2 regions of the Kitasatospora sp. NBC_01250 genome follow, and region 2 is predicted to be linked to the other one. Evidence: predicted binding sites of a transcription regulator. Region 2 holds the regulator's gene; the other holds the start of a gene.
What was found. The regulator HspR, encoded in region 2, represses chaperone genes until heat shock. The targets are predictions, from matches to a motif close to TTGAGNNNNNNNNNCTCAA.

Region 1: lon (endopeptidase La) is a predicted target of HspR. The motif match lies at 2,181-2,199, and genes of this name have one in related genera.

Annotation. Positions count from the first base shown of each region.
Region 1 covers NZ_CP108476.1:5,721,535-5,729,368, forward strand. The annotation lists gene OG500_RS24180 (response regulator transcription factor) at 1-675, opposite strand, end outside; gene OG500_RS24185 (rhomboid-like protein) at 1,215-2,081, shown strand; gene lon (endopeptidase La) at 2,222-4,630, shown strand; gene OG500_RS24195 (GtrA family protein) at 4,780-5,304, shown strand; gene OG500_RS24200 (DUF3533 domain-containing protein) at 5,312-6,370, opposite strand; gene OG500_RS24205 (hypothetical protein) at 6,362-6,544, shown strand; gene OG500_RS24210 (MarR family winged helix-turn-helix transcriptional regulator) at 6,529-7,014, shown strand; gene OG500_RS24215 (MDR family MFS transporter) at 7,141-7,834, shown strand, end outside.
Region 2 covers NZ_CP108476.1:4,644,758-4,652,591, reverse strand. The annotation lists gene OG500_RS19350 (hypothetical protein) at 1-114, shown strand, start outside; gene OG500_RS19345 (TrmB family transcriptional regulator) at 137-1,078, opposite strand; gene OG500_RS19340 (heat shock protein transcriptional repressor HspR) at 1,316-1,837, opposite strand; gene dnaJ (molecular chaperone DnaJ) at 1,844-2,992, opposite strand; gene grpE (nucleotide exchange factor GrpE) at 3,152-3,763, opposite strand; gene dnaK (molecular chaperone DnaK) at 3,760-5,607, opposite strand; gene OG500_RS19320 ((Fe-S)-binding protein) at 5,946-7,834, shown strand, end outside.

The DNA of each region.
Region 1 (7,834 bases), 1.1 Mb from region 2:
GGCGCCGATCTTCCGGCGCAGCGCCTTGACGTGGCTGTCCACGGTCCGGGTGCCGGAGGCGTCGGTCCAGTCCCAGACCTCGGCCAGCAGCTGCTCGCGGGTCAGCACCGCGCGCGGCTGGGCGGCCAGGCAGGCCAGCAGGTCGAACTCGGTCGGCGTCAGGTGCACGTCGCCGGAGGCGAGCCGGACCCGGCGCTGCACGTGGTCGATCTCCAGCTCGCCGAACCGCAGGCTGCCGAGCGCCGGAGTTCTGGCCGCCTGCTGCGCGCGCTCGACACGGCGCAGCAGCACGTTGACCCGGGCGGCGAGTTCGCGCATCGAGAACGGCTTGGTCATGTAGTCGTCGGCGCCCACACCGAGGCCCACCAGCAGGTCGGTCTCGTCGTCGCGGGCGGTCAGCATCAGCACCGGCACCGGCCGCTGGGCCTGGATCCGGCGGCAGACCTCGAGCCCGTCGAAGCCGGGCAGCATGATGTCGAGCACCACGAGGTCCGGCTGCCAGGTGTGGAAGCCGTCCACCGCGCCCGGGCCGTCGTGGGCCACGGCGACCTTGAAGCCCTCCGCGCCCAGCCGGGCAGCGATGGACTCGGCGATGGTGGGTTCGTCCTCCACCACCAAGACGCGTCGCTGGGCAATCACACCGCTCGTGCTGGTGTCCTGTTGAATCTCTGTCACGGTCACGCCACCGCCCCCAGGGCCTGCGGGCCGCCACCTGTGGGAATGGCGGGCACCGCTCGTAGTCTTGTTCCGTCGATTTTTCCGGTACCGGTTCTGGCACCCCGGCTCCGCCAAGCACGGGTGGACCGCGGCCTGACCGCCGGTCCGGGCGCGCACACCTCGCAGCGTACGGACACCCGGCGAGCACCGGCAGGTGGTCCGCGGATTTCCGGTCCGCGGGCCGTCACACGCGCCCCGGGGACCCGGTACGGGCCGCTACCTTACCCGTCCATGTCGCCTCACCGTAACGGTGTGTATGCGGGAACCCTGCAGGTGGTCCCGGCGCGGGGGGCGGTCGGCTTTGGTCCGTACCAACTCCTGAACTGCCGTAACGGGGACGGCAGGCAGATCCTCAGCGGACTCTCAGACGTACGTCGTACCGTGGACGAATTCAGCCAACGATGGCACGGTGTGCACGCGCAGCGAGCGTTCGGGCGCACCGGGTGCGGCCGTGGCACGGTCCGCCGGGTACATCGGCAGTGAGGGACGGAGGCGCCATGGCGGACGCGTCGTTCGGTGCGTCGGCGGGTGCGCCGACGGGCCCGGTCCCGGCGGCATCGCCGGCCCCCGCGGCACCGGCGCGGGCATGGGCGGCGGGCCGCCCGGGCGGCCGCCGGCTGCCCGTCGCGCCGCTGGCCTGCCTGCGGTTCGGGCTGCGCGAGGTTCCGCTGCAGTGGGTGCTGGAACGGCTGCCCACCCCGCGGCGCAACCCCTTCGCCGTCGGCTACCTGGTGGTGCTGGCCGGCACCACCGTCTTCGCCCAGGCGGCCAGCCCGGACCTGGTGCACCAGTTGCAGACCATGTCCAGCACCGACGGCCACCACCTGCTGCACACCCCCCTGCGCTCGCTGCTGATGAGCGGCCTCTGGGTGGCCGGGCCGGCCTGGATGCCCTATCTGTGGGCCTTCGCCTTCACCGTCGCCCCGCTGGAGCGGCGGGTCGGCTCGCTGCGCGCGGCCGGGGTCTTCGCCGCCGGGCACGTGGTCGGCACCCTGCTCTCCCAGCTGGTGGTGGCGATCGCGGTGGCCACCGGCAAGGTCGGGCCGAGCATGCTGGACGAGCTGGACATCGGCGTCAGCTACGGCGTGCTGGCCAGCCTGGGCGCGATGGCCGGGTTGCTGCCGCCGCGCGGGCGCTACCTGGCGGTGGCCGGGGCGCTGCTGCTGGTCGGCCACCAGGTCCTCTCCAGCCCCGACCTGGTCACCGGGATCGGGCATCCGACCGCGCTGCTGGTCGGGATGGCGCTCGGGGGCGTGCTGCGCCGCACACCGCCGCCGCGTTCCGGCGGCGGGCGCGGCGGGATGGCGCGCTGGCTGTCGCGCTGGGCGCCGCGCCGGCTCGCGCTGCCCGACCAGTCGGCCTGACCGACCGGTCGGCGCCGCACCTTCCCGGTCTTCTTCCCCCGATCTTCCTTCATCGCTCAGAGCGAACAAAGTCCCGGGAACATCCAGCTCTCCCGAAGCCTTAGTCATGTCGACTCAAGTTCACTGACTGGGGAGAGATCATGGCATCGACGTCCGCTTCGCTCACCCTGCCCGTGCTGCCGCTCGACGACGAGGTCGTGCTGCCCGGCATGGTGGTGCCGCTGGACCTCAAGGACACCGAGGTGCGCGCCGCCGTGGAGGCCGCCCGGGCCGCCGCGCGGGCGTCGGTGGACGGCGGCAAGCCGCAGGTGCTGCTGGTGCCGCGGCTGGACGGTTCATACGCGGCGGTGGGTTCGCTGGCCACCGTCGAGCAGGTCGGCCGACTGGCCGACGGCGAGCCGGCCGCGCTGGTCCGCGCGGTCCGCCGGGTGCGGATCGGGGCCGGCACCACCGGGCCCGGCGCCGCGCTCTGGGTGGAGACCACGCCGTTCAAGGAGTCCTCGGTCGGGATCCCGGTGGGCGGCCGGGCCGCCGAGCTGGTGAAGGAGTACAAGGCCGTCTCCACCCAGTGGCTGCGCAAGCGCGGCGCCTGGCAGATCGTCGACCGGGTGGCCGGCATCGAGGGCGTCGGCGAGCTGGCCGACAACATCGGCTACGCCCCCTTCGCCACCGCCGAGCAGAAGCTCAAGGTGCTGCTGGAGGCCGACCAGGTGGCCCGGCTGGAGTTCGCCCTGCAGCTGCTGCGCGACCACCTCGCCGAGGAGGAGGTCAACGACACCATCCGCAAGGACGTCGAGGAGGGCGTGGCCAAGCAGCAGAAGGAGTTCCTGCTCCGCCGCCAGCTGGAGGCCGTGCGCAAGGAGCTGGCCGAGCTGAACGGCGAGGCCGCCGACGAGGAGGGCGACTACCGCGCCCGGGTGGAGGCCGCCGACCTGCCCGAGAAGGTCCGCGAGGCGGCCCTCAAGGAGGTCGACAAGCTGGAGCGCTCCAGCGACCAGTCGCCCGAGGGCAGCTGGATCCGCACCTGGCTGGACACCGTCCTGGAGCTGCCCTGGAACAAGCGCAACGAGGACGCCTACGACATCACCGGCGCCCGCGCCGTGCTGGACGCCGACCACGCGGGCCTGGCCGACGTGAAGGACCGGATCGTGGAGTACCTGGCGGTCCGCAAGCGCCGGGCCGACCAGGGGCTGAGCCTGATCGGCGGGCGGCGCGGCGGCGCGGTGCTGGCCCTGGTCGGGCCGCCCGGTGTCGGCAAGACCTCGCTCGGCGAGTCGGTGGCCCGCGCGATGGGCCGCGACTTCGTCCGGGTCGCGCTCGGCGGTGTCCGCGACGAGGCCGAGATCCGCGGCCACCGGCGCACCTACGTCGGCGCGCTGCCGGGCCGGATCGTGCGGGCCATCAAGGAGGCCGGCTCGATGAACCCGGTGGTCCTGCTGGACGAGATCGACAAGGTCGGCTCGGACTACCGCGGCGACCCGGCCGCCGCCCTGCTGGAGGTGCTGGACCCGGCGCAGAACCACACCTTCCGGGACCACTACCTGGAGGTCGAGCTGGACCTGTCCGACGTGGTCTTCCTGGCCACCGCCAATGTGCTGGAGGCGATCCCGGAGCCGCTGCTGGACCGGATGGAGCTGGTCCGCCTGGACGGCTACACCGAGGACGAGAAGGTCGTCATCGCCCGCGACCACCTGCTGCCGCGCCAGCTGCAGCGGGCGGGGCTGCTGCCGCAGGACGTCACGGTCGAGGAGTCCGCGCTGCGCAAGCTGGCCGGCGAGTACACCCGCGAGGCCGGCGTGCGGACCCTGGAGCGGGCGGTGGCCCGGATCCTGCGCAAGGTCACCGCGCAGACCGAGCTGGGCGAGCGCGAGCTGCCCGCCGCGATCGGCGCCGACGACCTGCGGGCCCTGATCGGGCGCCCGCACCACACGCCGGAGGCGGCCCAGGAGCCGGCCGAGCGCCGCACCGCGGTGCCGGGCGTGGCCACCGGCCTGGCGGTGACCGGCGCTGGCGGCGACGTCCTCTACATCGAGGCCTCGCTGGCCGACGCCGAGACCGGCTCGACCGGCCTGACCCTCACCGGCCAGCTGGGCGACGTCATGAAGGAGTCCGCCCACATCGCCCTCTCCTACCTGCGCTCGCGCGGGGCGGAGCTGGAGCTGCCGGTCACCGGCCTGCGGGAGCGCGGCATCCACCTGCACGTGCCGGCCGGCGCCGTCCCCAAGGACGGCCCGAGCGCGGGCGTCACCATGACCACCGCGCTGGCCTCGCTGCTCTCCGGCCGCAAGGTGCGCACCGACGTCGCGATGACCGGTGAGGTCTCGCTGACCGGCCGGGTGCTGCCGATCGGCGGGGTGAAGCAGAAGCTGCTGGCCGCCGACCGGGCGGGGATCACCACCGTGATCATCCCCAAGCGCAACGAGCCCGACCTGGACGACGTCCCGGCCGAGGTGCTGGAGCGCCTGTCGGTCCACCCCGTGGCCGACGTCCGCGAGGTGCTCGCGCTGGCCCTGGAGCCCGCCGAGGTCCTGGTGGCCGCCGCGGCCTGACGGCGGGCGGCCCGCGGTCCGACCCCCGGCGCCGTTGTCGGCGCCGGGGGTCGGACCGCAGTGCCGCAGCGCAGCGACGCGGCCCCGCAGGGTCGCGGGAATGGGGAGTCGGGTGACAGGCGGCCCGGTAGTCATGCGACACTGCGCCAATGCCGTCGCCTACACAGAAAGCCCTGGCCAAGGTGCCTGGGCCGCTGCGCCCCTTCCTGGTGCAGCACCGAAGTCTGGTGAAGTTCCTAGTGGTGGGCGGGACGTGTTTCCTGCTGACGCTGGTGATCAACTACGGGCTCAGGTTCACCGTTTGCCAGAACAAGCCGCTCGTCGCACTGACCGTCGCCAACGCGATCGCCACGGTGGCTTCGTACCTGCTGAACCGGCAGTGGTCGTTCCGCTCGGAGGGCAGCCACAAGGAGGCCATCCCGTTCTTCGTGGTCAGTGCGGTCGCGGTCGGGGTCAACGACCTGCCGCAGGCCATCAGCCACTACGTGCTCAACCTGCGCACGCCGCACGTGACCCACTTCACCGCCGAGGTCTCCGACTTCCTGAGCGGCATGATCATCGGCACCCTGGTGGCGATGGCCTTCCGCTACTGGGCGATGAAGCGGTTCGTCTTCACCACCACCCGCAGCTCAGCGGTCTCCGAGTCCGCCGAGTCGTCCACGCCGGTGCACTGACCCGGGCTCACCCGGCGGTCGTCGTTCCCGGCTCCGACGGGGCGGTCATCTCCCGGCCGCCCCGGGGCCTGGTGCTCACCGCGACCAGTGTCACCGCCATCCCCAGCACCGCCCAGGCGGCCAGGACCAGCAGCGGGACGGTGAGATTGGTGGCGCCGAAGTAGGCGATCGACCTGGTCGCGTCGGTGCCCGCGCCGTTCGGCAGCCAGGCGCCGATCGCCCGCCAGAACGGCGGCATCAGCGGCGGCGGGTAGACCCCGCCGGCGCTCGGGTTGCCGAGCACCACGAAGAGCAGCACGGCCAGCCCGATGCCCACCAGGTCGAAGAGGCACTCCAGGGCCATCGTGACGGTCCCCACCGCGAAGACCACCAGGCTGCCCACGCCCCAGAGTCCCGCGGTGCTGCCGGGCAGCGCGTTCAGGATCGGCCCCACGATCAGCGCGCCGCCGAGCCCGGCCGCGATCGAGTACAGCGCCAGCACCCCGGTGCGGATCAGCGCGCGGTCACGGTTGGCGGGCCGGGAGCCGGCGCTGATGCCCAGGATCGAGGCGACCAGGTAGCCGCCCACGCACCAGCCGATCACCAGGTAGAACGAGGTCAGCCCGTTGGCGTCGCCCGGCGGCAGCGGGATCACGTCCTTGGTCTGCACGGTGCGGCCCTGGTGCTGCTCCAGCTGCGTGACGATGCTCTGGGCGGCGGTGGCGGCCGACTTGCCGCGGGCACCGGCCACCAGCAGGGTGTCCTGGCTGCCGGAGGGGTCGACGATCAGGGCCGCGTAGAGCTTCTGGTCCTTGATCCGGGCGACCGCGGTGGCCTCGTCGGCCACCGCAGTGGCGCGCACCGCCTCGCCCGGCACCTGGTCGAGCGCGCCGACCACCTGTGCCTGCTGCTGCGCCGGGGCCACCACGCCGATCGACAGGTGGTGCGGTTTCGGCTCGTGCAGCGCGCCGACGTACGAGGTGATGAAGGCGAGCTGGAGCAGCAGCACCGCGACCACCAGCAGTGCTGAGCGTCCGCTGACGGCGTCCTTGAGTTCCTTGACGAAGCCCTGGCTCTGGTGGGACATCAACTCTCCTCGATCGGCGGTGCGATGGGCGGAGAAAAACGGACCTTGCAGATAATTCATATCATCAAGCACTTTCCCGGCGATCCCTACCGCGCCGGGCTGATGGATACTGATCACGCGCCGGCGACCGGTGCCGCGCGGACGAGCGACGGGTTGGCGTGGACGAGCAACTGACGAACGGTGAGGTCGGCGCGGTCTACCGCGCGGTGGAGCGCGAGGTCGCGGTGATGTTCCGCCGGGGGCGGGCCCGTTCGGCCGAGATGTCCCGACTGGTGCACCCCAAGCTGGAGGGGCTGGCCTACAGCCTGCTGGCCCACCTCGCCGAGGCCGGGCAGGTGCGGGTGACCGACGTCGGCGCGCACTTCGGGGTCGGCAAGGCGACGATCAGCCGGCAGATCAAGGCGCTGGAGGAGCTGGGCCTGGTGGCCCGCGAGTCGGACCCGCTGGACGGCCGGGTCTCGCTGGTCTCGCTCACCGAGGACGGCGCCCGTCGCTACCTGCGCGCCCACGAGTACCGGATCACCACGTTCCGCGCGATGCTCGCCGACTGGGAGCCCGCCGAGCTGCGGCAGTTCGCCCGGCTGCTGGCCCGGTTCAACGACACGGTGGCCGGTGCCGGCCGGTACGAGGAGCCGTTGGAGTAGCCGCCCGGTCCGCCGGGTTGCGAGGGCCGTCCGCCGTGACGGGGGTCCGGTGCGGCCGCGAAAAGGTTGCCCTGGTCAACTATCCTGGCCTATGGTTGCCCTAGGCAACGATTTCTAAGGACCCCCATGACCAGCAGCCAGCCGGCCCACCGCCGTCACCACGGCGCGGCCGACTCCGACCGCCCGATGACGCACCGCGAGATTCTCGAAGCGCTCTCCGGGCTGCTGCTCGGCCTCTTCGTGGCGGTCCTCTCCTCGACCATCGTCTCCAACGCGCTGCCGACCATCCTCAACGACCTGCACGGCGGGGAGTCCGCCTACACCTGGGTGATCACCGCGGCACTGCTCTCGCTCACCGCCTCCACCCCGATCTGGGGCAAGCTCTCCGACCTGGTGAGCAAGAAGCTGCTGGTCCAGCTGGCGCTGGTGATCTACATCGTCTCCTCCACCCTGGCCGGTCTCTCGCAGAACACCAGCGAGCTGATCGCCTGCCGGGTGCTCCAGGGGCTGGGCGCGGGCGGGGTGGTGGCGCTCGGCCAGATCTGCCTGGCGGCGATGGTCCCGCCGCGCGAACGCGGGCGCTACAGCGGTTACTTCGGCGCCGTCTTCGCGCTGGCCACGATCGGCGGACCGCTGATCGGCGGGGTCATCGTGGACACCGGCTGGCTGGGCTGGCGCTGGTGCTTCTACGTCGGCATCCCGTTCTCGGTGATCGCCATCATCGTGCTCCAGCGCACCCTGCACCTGCCGGTGGTGAAGCGGAAGGCGAAGATCGACTACCTGGGCGCGCTGCTGATCGCCGGTGCGGTCAGCCTGCTGA
Region 2 (7,834 bases):
ACGGTCGCTCCGGCCGACCTGGGATGGACGACGGCTCGACCGGTGTCGCAGCCGGCTGGTTCGTGCTCGAGCCAGGGGGACCAGGTGGCTGAAGCATCGAGCCTGATGGTCTGAGAGGGGAGCCGGGTGCGGCTGGCTACTGCGGCGGTGCGGCAGGTGCTCCGTCATCGCCTGTGAAGAGGGCTTCCGGCGCGTTGAGCGCCATGCGCCAGCCGAGCTGGAAGAGCGTCTCCGAACGGTACTCCTCCCGGAAGTCGGCGATGTACCTGGCCAGGGTCCGTTCGCTGATGCCGAGGTTGCGCGCGATGACCCGGTGGCCGATGCCCTGGGTCATCATCCGCAGGATGTTGCTCCGCATCCGGGAGATCACTTCCGGAGGTACCTCAGTGGCACCCAGGAACGGGCTCGACCGCTCCCACATCCGCTCGTACGTGTCCAACAGGTAGGCGACGATCGCCTCGTCACGGATGAAGGCGGCCTTGGCCGTGTCTCCCTGGACGGGTATCAGCGCTATGCGCCGGTCGAAGATGAAGAGCCGGGTGAACGGCTCCTCCAGGGTGCGTACTTCGGCACCCGCCCCGGTGATCTGCTCCACGTACTCGCGGGCGGGTGCGGAGTAGCGCGTGCTGGGGTGGTAGATGATCCGCCGCGCGACTCCCCGCCCCAGCAGTGCCAGGTCCTGTTCGAGGATGGGGCCGGCCTGTGCCTTGGCCAGGGTCTGGCGCGCGCTGCCGCCCGGCTGGGCGGTCAGCACCTCGTATTCGGCACCGTCGGCCTGCATCTGGATCCGCTGCCGGATCTCGACGACCCCGTGCACGTGCTCCACCGGCCCACCTGGGTGGAAGCGGCGATCCAGGGATTGGTAGGCGTGCCCGAGTTCTTGCATCGCGGCAGGAACCGCCACCGCCTGGGTCAGCAATGCGAGCGCCTGCTTCTGCCAGGCGGAAGTCAGCCGGCCGGCCAGCCGATCAGGGTCGGTGACGGTTACGGTCCGTGGATTTCCTTGACCGGGAACCAGTAGACCGAGTTCGACCAGCTCGCTTTCGGCTCCGGCCAGGAGCGGGTCGTCGATCTCCATGGTTCCGCCGGCTTCCACCACACGGAGATAGAGGGACTTGGCCGCAGCGGAGATGAGATCAGGGTGTTCTTTGTCCGTCTCGGACCTGGCCCCGCCATGCGAACTCATCCCCATCTTCCCCCTTCCGGGAATACGAACGCTCATCTATCGGGCAGCAACTCTACGCATCCCGCTGATGAGTTGGCACCCCACCGGATGGTGGGGCGCCAACGCCTCCCGGTCCGACCGTCTGCGGCCCTACCGCCGGGGCCGCCAGACCACCAGCGCGCTGGACTGCTGCGCCGGCTGGTAGGGCACCAGGTCCCGCCGGTACGAGGCGTGCACCGCGGCCTCGCGGGCCTGGAGGGCAGCACCGGCACCCTCCACGGCGGTGGCCAGTTCGGCGACCCGCGACTGCAGGGCGGCGACCTGGTTCTCCAGTTCGATGATCCGCTTGATCCCGGCCAGGTTGATGCCCTCGTCCTGGGAGAGCCGCTGCACCTCGCGCAGCTGCTGGATGTCCCGGGCCGAGTAGCGCCGGCCGCCGCCGCCGGTCCGGTCGGGGCAGACCAGGCCGAGCCGGTCGTACTGCCGCAGGGTCTGCGGGTGCAGGCCGGACAGCTCCGCGGCCACCGAGATCACGTAGACCGGGGTCTCCTCGGTGAGCACGTACTGCGCACCGGGCGGGGCGGCCCGGCGCGGGCGGGGGCCGGGGCCGCCGGGGAGGCCCTCGCCCAGGCCCACGCCGATGGCATCGGCTCTCTTGTCGGAATCACGCATGTCAGGTCACGCTCCCTCCGCCGCCTTGAAGAGGGCGGCACGCGGGTCCTCGGATGCGGTGGCGTCGCGGTACTGCTCCAGAGCGTTCAGGGCCTCGCCGCTGGTTTCCTGAGGAACGGTCACCTCGACGGTGACCAGCAGGTCGCCCCGGGTGCCGTCCTTGCGGGTGGCACCCTTGCCGCGGGCCCGCAGGGTCAGGCCGTTGGCACTGCCGGCCGGCAGCCGCAGCTTCACGGCCGGGCCGTTCAGGGTCGGTACGTCGATGGTGCCGCCGAGCGCGGCCTCGGGGAAGGAGACGGGCACCGTCACGGTCAGGTTGTCGGCCTTGCGCCCGAACACCGGGTGGGAGCTGACGTGCACGGTGACGAAGAGGTCGCCGGGCTGGCCGCCGCGCTCGCCCTGGGCGCCCTTGCCCTTGAGCCGGATCTTCTGGGCGTCCTGCACCCCGGCGGGGATGCGCACCTGCATGGTGCGGGCCGAGCTGGCCCGGCCGCTGCCGTGGCACTCCGTGCAGGGGTCGTCGACGATCATGCCGCGGCCCTTGCAGTCGCGGCACGGGTCGGAGAGCGCGAAGGCGCCCTGGCCACGGCTGACGGTGCCGGCGCCGACACAGGTCGGGCAGACCCGGGGGGTGGTGCCGGCCTTGGCGCCGGTGCCGGAGCAGCCCCGGCAGGCGGCCTGGCTGGTCATCCGCAGCGGAACGGTGGCGCCGTCCACCGCCTCCTCGAAGCTGAGCGTGACCTCGGTCTCGACGTCCGCGCCGCGGCGCGGCTGGGCCTGGCGGCCGCCGCGGTTGAACAGGCCGCCGAAGACGTCGCCGATGCCGCCGCTGCCGCCGGACTGCGCGCCGGTGAACAGGTCGCCGAAGTCGAAGCTGTAGCCGTTGCCGCCGGGGCCGCCCGAGCGCATCCCGCCGGCGCCGAAGAGGCTGCGGGCCTCGTCGTACTCCTTGCGGCGCTTCTCGTCGGAGAGCACGTCGTAGGCCTCGGAGATGTCCTTGAAGCGGTCCTCGGCCTTGGCGTCGCCCTTGTTGGCGTCCGGGTGGAACTCGCGGGCGAGCTTGCGGTAGGTCTTCTTGATCTCCGCGGTGGTGGCGTCCTTGGGCACACCGAGGACCTTGTAGTAGTCCTTCTCCACGTAGTCCTTCGTGCTCATGGCTGCTGCCACCTCCCGGGGTGGGTCGATACGGTGCCGGTCGCTATGGCGCTGCCGGCCGGAGCGGTGCCGTGGGCCGGAACGGCGCTGCGGGTCGATACGGCGCTGCGGAGCCGCCCGTCACCAGAGGTGACGGGAGACCCCGCAGCGCACAGCGTGTCAGTTGTCGCCCGCACCGTCAGCCTCGGGGGCTGTGTCCGAGCCGGTGGCGGAGCTGCCGCCACCGGACGGAGCGCCCGGCTGCGGCTCGGCGACGGCCACCATCGCCGGGCGGATGATCCGCTCGCCGATCCGGTAGCCGGGCTGCAGGACCTGGACACAGGTGTCCTCGGTGACGTCCGAGGAGTAGCTGTGCATCAGTGCCTCGTGCAGGTTCGGGTCGAAGGGCTCGCCCTCCTTGCCGAACTGCTGCAGGCCCAGCTTGGCGACGACGGTCTCCAGGTTGTCGGAGACCGACTTGAAGCCACCGGTCACCTCACCGTGCTCACGGGCCCGGCCGATGTCGTCCAGCACCGGGATCAGGGTCTCCAGGATGTTGGAGACCGCGATCTCGCGGACCGTCAGCCGGTCGCGCTCGACCCGCTTGCGGTAGTTCTGGTACTCGGCCTGCAGCCGCTGGAGGTCAGCGGTGCGCTCGGCCAGCTCGCGCTTGGCGGTGGCCAGCCCGTCCGAGGCCTCGGCGTCGGCCGGCGCCTCCTCGGTGGTCGGCAGGTCGGCCTGGTCGGCGCTGGAGTCGTCGCCGGGCTCCACGCCCTGCGCCTTCTCCGTCATGCGGCACCACCCTTGGGCTTCTCGTCGTCGATGATCTCGGCGTCGACCACGTCGTCCTCGGGCTTGGCACCGGCGTCGGCGCCGCCCGCGGCACCGGCCGCACCGGCAGCGTCGGCGTTGGCGTAGAGCGCCTGGCCGAGCTTCTGGGCGGTGGTGGAGACCTTCTCGGTGGCCTCGCGGATGGCCGCGATGTCCTCGCCCTTCAGGGCCTCCTTGAGCTCGCCGATCGCCGTCTCGACCTCGGTCTTGACGTCGGCCGGGAGCTTGTCGGTGTTGTCCGCGATGAACTTCTCGGTCGAGTAGACGAGCTGCTCGCCCTGGTTGCGGGTCTCCACCGACTCGCGGCGCTTGTGGTCCTCCTCCGCGTACTGCTCGGCCTCGCGCATCATGCGCTCGATGTCGTCCTTCGGCAGCGCCGAGCCGCCGGTGACGGTCATCCGCTGCTCCTTGCCGGTGCCGAGGTCCTTGGCACCGACGTGCATGATGCCGTTGGCGTCGATGTCGAAGGTGACCTCGATCTGCGGCAGGCCGCGCGGGGCCGGCGGCAGGCCGGTCAGCTCGAACATGCCGAGCTTCTTGTTGTACGCCGCGATCTCGCGCTCGCCCTGGTAGACCTGGATCTGCACGGAGGGCTGGTTGTCCTCGGCGGTGGTGAAGATCTCCGAGCGCTTGGTCGGGATCGTGGTGTTGCGCTCGATCAGCTTGGTCATGATGCCGCCCTTGGTCTCGATACCAAGCGACAGCGGGGTGACGTCGAGCAGCAGGACGTCCTTGACCTCGCCCTTCAGCACACCGGCCTGCAGCGCGGCACCGATGGCCACGACCTCGTCCGGGTTGACGCCCTTGTTGGCGTCCTTGCCGCCGGTCAGCTCCTTGACCAGCTCGGCGACGGCCGGCATACGGGTCGAGCCACCGACCAGGACGACGTGGTCGATCTCGGACAGGTTGATGCCCGCGTCCTTGATCACGTTGTGGAACGGGACCTTGCAGCGCTCCAGCAGGTCCGCGGTCAGCTGCTGGAACTGGGCCCGGGTGAGCTTCTCGTCCAGGTGCAGCGGACCCTCGGCGGAGGCCGTGATGTAGGGGAGGTTGATCGAGGTCTCGGAGGACGAGGACAGCTCGATCTTGGCCTTCTCGGCCGCCTCGCGCAGGCGCTGCAGCGCCATCTTGTCCTTGGAGAGGTCCACGCCGTGGCCGGCCTGGAAGGTCTTCACCAGGTGGTCGACGACCTTCTGGTCCCAGTCGTCACCACCGAGGTGGTTGTCACCGTTGGTGGCCTTGACCTCGACGACGCCGTCGCCGATCTCCAGCAGCGAGACGTCGAAGGTGCCGCCACCGAGGTCGAAGACGAGGATGGTCTGGTCGTCCTTGTCCAGGCCGTAGGCCAGGGCGGCCGCGGTGGGCTCGTTGACGATGCGCAGGACGTTCAGACCCGCGATCTCACCGGCCTCCTTGGTGGCCTGGCGCTCCGAGTCGGAGAAGTAGGCCGGGACGGTGATGACGGCGTCGGTGACCGTCTCGCCCAGGTACGCCTCGGCGTCCCGCTTCAGCTTCTGCAGGATGAAGGCGCTGATCTGCTGGGGGTTGAAGTCCTTGCCGTCCAGGTTGATCTTCCACCCGGTGCCCATGTGGCGCTTGACCGAGCGGATGGTGCGGTCGACGTTGGTGACCGCCTGGCGCTTGGCGACCTCGCCGACCAGCACCTCGCCGTTCTTGGCGAAGGCGACGACGGACGGCGTGGTCCGGGCGCCCTCGGCGTTGGTGATGACGGTGGGCTCACCGCCTTCGAGAACACTGACGACCGAGTTCGTCGTGCCGAGGTCGATACCGACCGCGCGTGCCATCGTAGATACCTCCAGGAAGAAGTTGAGCTGTACGCACTCAAGCATGCCCGACGGTTTCGGGGGCGTCAACAGCCATGAGCTGACCTGACTCAACTTTATTGCGCGCTTATCTCCCGCTCGCGGTGAGCAGGGGCCGCGCCGTCGCCCGGAGGGGTGAGCATCGCCCGGCGTGATCGCCGCCATACCTTGCGCATCTTCTGAACCAGCGTTAACGCGCGGTAGTGTCCGCCCCGATCCCTGGATTAAGTTACCGGCGAGTACACTGCCGGGTGGGGAGAGCCGTACCCCCTTGCCCCTTTTCGACATCGCCCCTCGCACCCGCAGGAGACGGAGAGCCGATGCAGCTAGCAGCGATCGTCATCTCGCTGATCACCACTGTGATCGGCATCGCGCTCGCCACCCGTGCGGGCATGCAGATCTACCACGTCGTCAAGACCGGCCAGCCGGACGACACCCGCACCGGGCAGCCGGTCCAGCGGGCCAAGACGGTGGGCGTGGAGTTCCTCGGCCACACCCGGATGAACCGCTGGGGCGTGGTCGGCGTCGCGCACTGGTTCGTCGCGGTCGGCTTCCTGACCCTGGGCCTGACCCTGCTCACCGCGCTCTGCCAGGTCTTCGACGCCGAGTTCGTGCTGCCGGTGCTCGGCGGCTGGCTGCCGTACGAGCTCTTCACCGAGCTGGTCGGCACCTTCACCACGCTCGGGATCCTGGTCCTGATCGTGATCCGGTTGCTGAGCCTGCCCTCGCGGGCCGGGCGCAAGTCGCGGTTCGCCGGCTCGATCGCCTGGCAGGCGTTCTTCGTCGAGTACGTGATCCTCGGCATCGGCATCTGCATCCTGACGCTGCGCGGCCTCGAGGGCGCGATGGCGGGCGTCGGCTCGTACGAGGTGCGCTACCTGGTCTCGTACCCGCTGGTCGCCGCCTTCCACGGCCTGTCGCACGGCACCCTGGTCAACCTGATCTACCTCTTCGCCACGCTGAAGATCTGCATCTCCTTCGGCTGGGCGGCCACCATCGGCCTCAACCCCTCGATGGGTGTGGCCTGGCACCGCTTCCTGGCGTTCTTCAACATCTTCTTCAAGCGCGAGGCGGACGGCGGGGTCGCGCTCGGCGCGCTGCGCCCGATGACCAGCGGCGGCGCCCCGATCGACTTCGAGGACCCGGCCGAGGACGCCGTCTTCGGCGTCTCGCAGGTCGAGCACTTCTCCTGGAAGGGCATCCTCGACTTCTCCACCTGCACCGAGTGCGGCCGCTGCCAGTCGCAGTGCCCGGCCTGGAACACCGGCAAGCCGCTGTCGCCGAAGCTGCTGATCATGAGCCTGCGCGAGCACACCTACGCCAAGGCGCCGTACCTGCTGGCCGGCGGCGGCAAGGATGCCGAGGGCAACGAGAAGGCGACCGCGGAGCAGTTGAAGGACGTGCCGGCGGCGGCGCTGGCCGAGGCGGAGCGTCCGCTGATCGGCACCGCCGAGGAGAACGGGGTGATCGACCCCGACGTGCTGTGGTCCTGCACCACCTGCGGTGCCTGTGTCGAGCAGTGCCCGGTGGACATCGAGCACATCGACCACATCGTCGACATGCGCCGCTACCAGGTGATGATCGAGTCCTCGTTCCCGACCGAGGCCGGGACGATGCTCAAGAACCTGGAGAACAAGGGCAACCCGTGGGGCATGGCCACCAAGGCGCGCCTGGACTGGGTCAAGGAGCTGAAGAAGGAGACCGGCATCGAGGTGCCGGTGATCGGCCAGGACATCGAGCCGGCCGAGGTGGAGTACCTCTACTGGGTCGGTTGCGCCGGTGCGTTGGAGGACCGGGCGAAGAAGACCACCAAGGCCTTCGCCGAACTGCTGCACACCGCCGGGGTCCGGTTCGCCATCCTGGGCAAGGAGGAGTCCTGCACCGGCGACTCGGCCCGCCGCCTGGGCAACGAGTTCCTGTTCCAGATGCTCGGCGCGCAGAACGTCGAGACGCTCAACGCCGCGCTGGAGGACGCCCCGAAGAAGCGGATCGTGGCCACCTGCCCGCACTGCTTCAACACCATCGCGAACGAATACCCGCAGCTCGGCGGCCACTTCGAGGTCATCCACCACACCCAGCTGCTGCAGCACCTGATCGACGAGGGCAAGCTGGTCCCGGTCAACCCGGTGGAGGGCCTGATCACGTATCACGACCCCTGCTACCTGGGTCGGCACAACAAGGTCTACAGCCCGCCGCGCGAGATCATGGA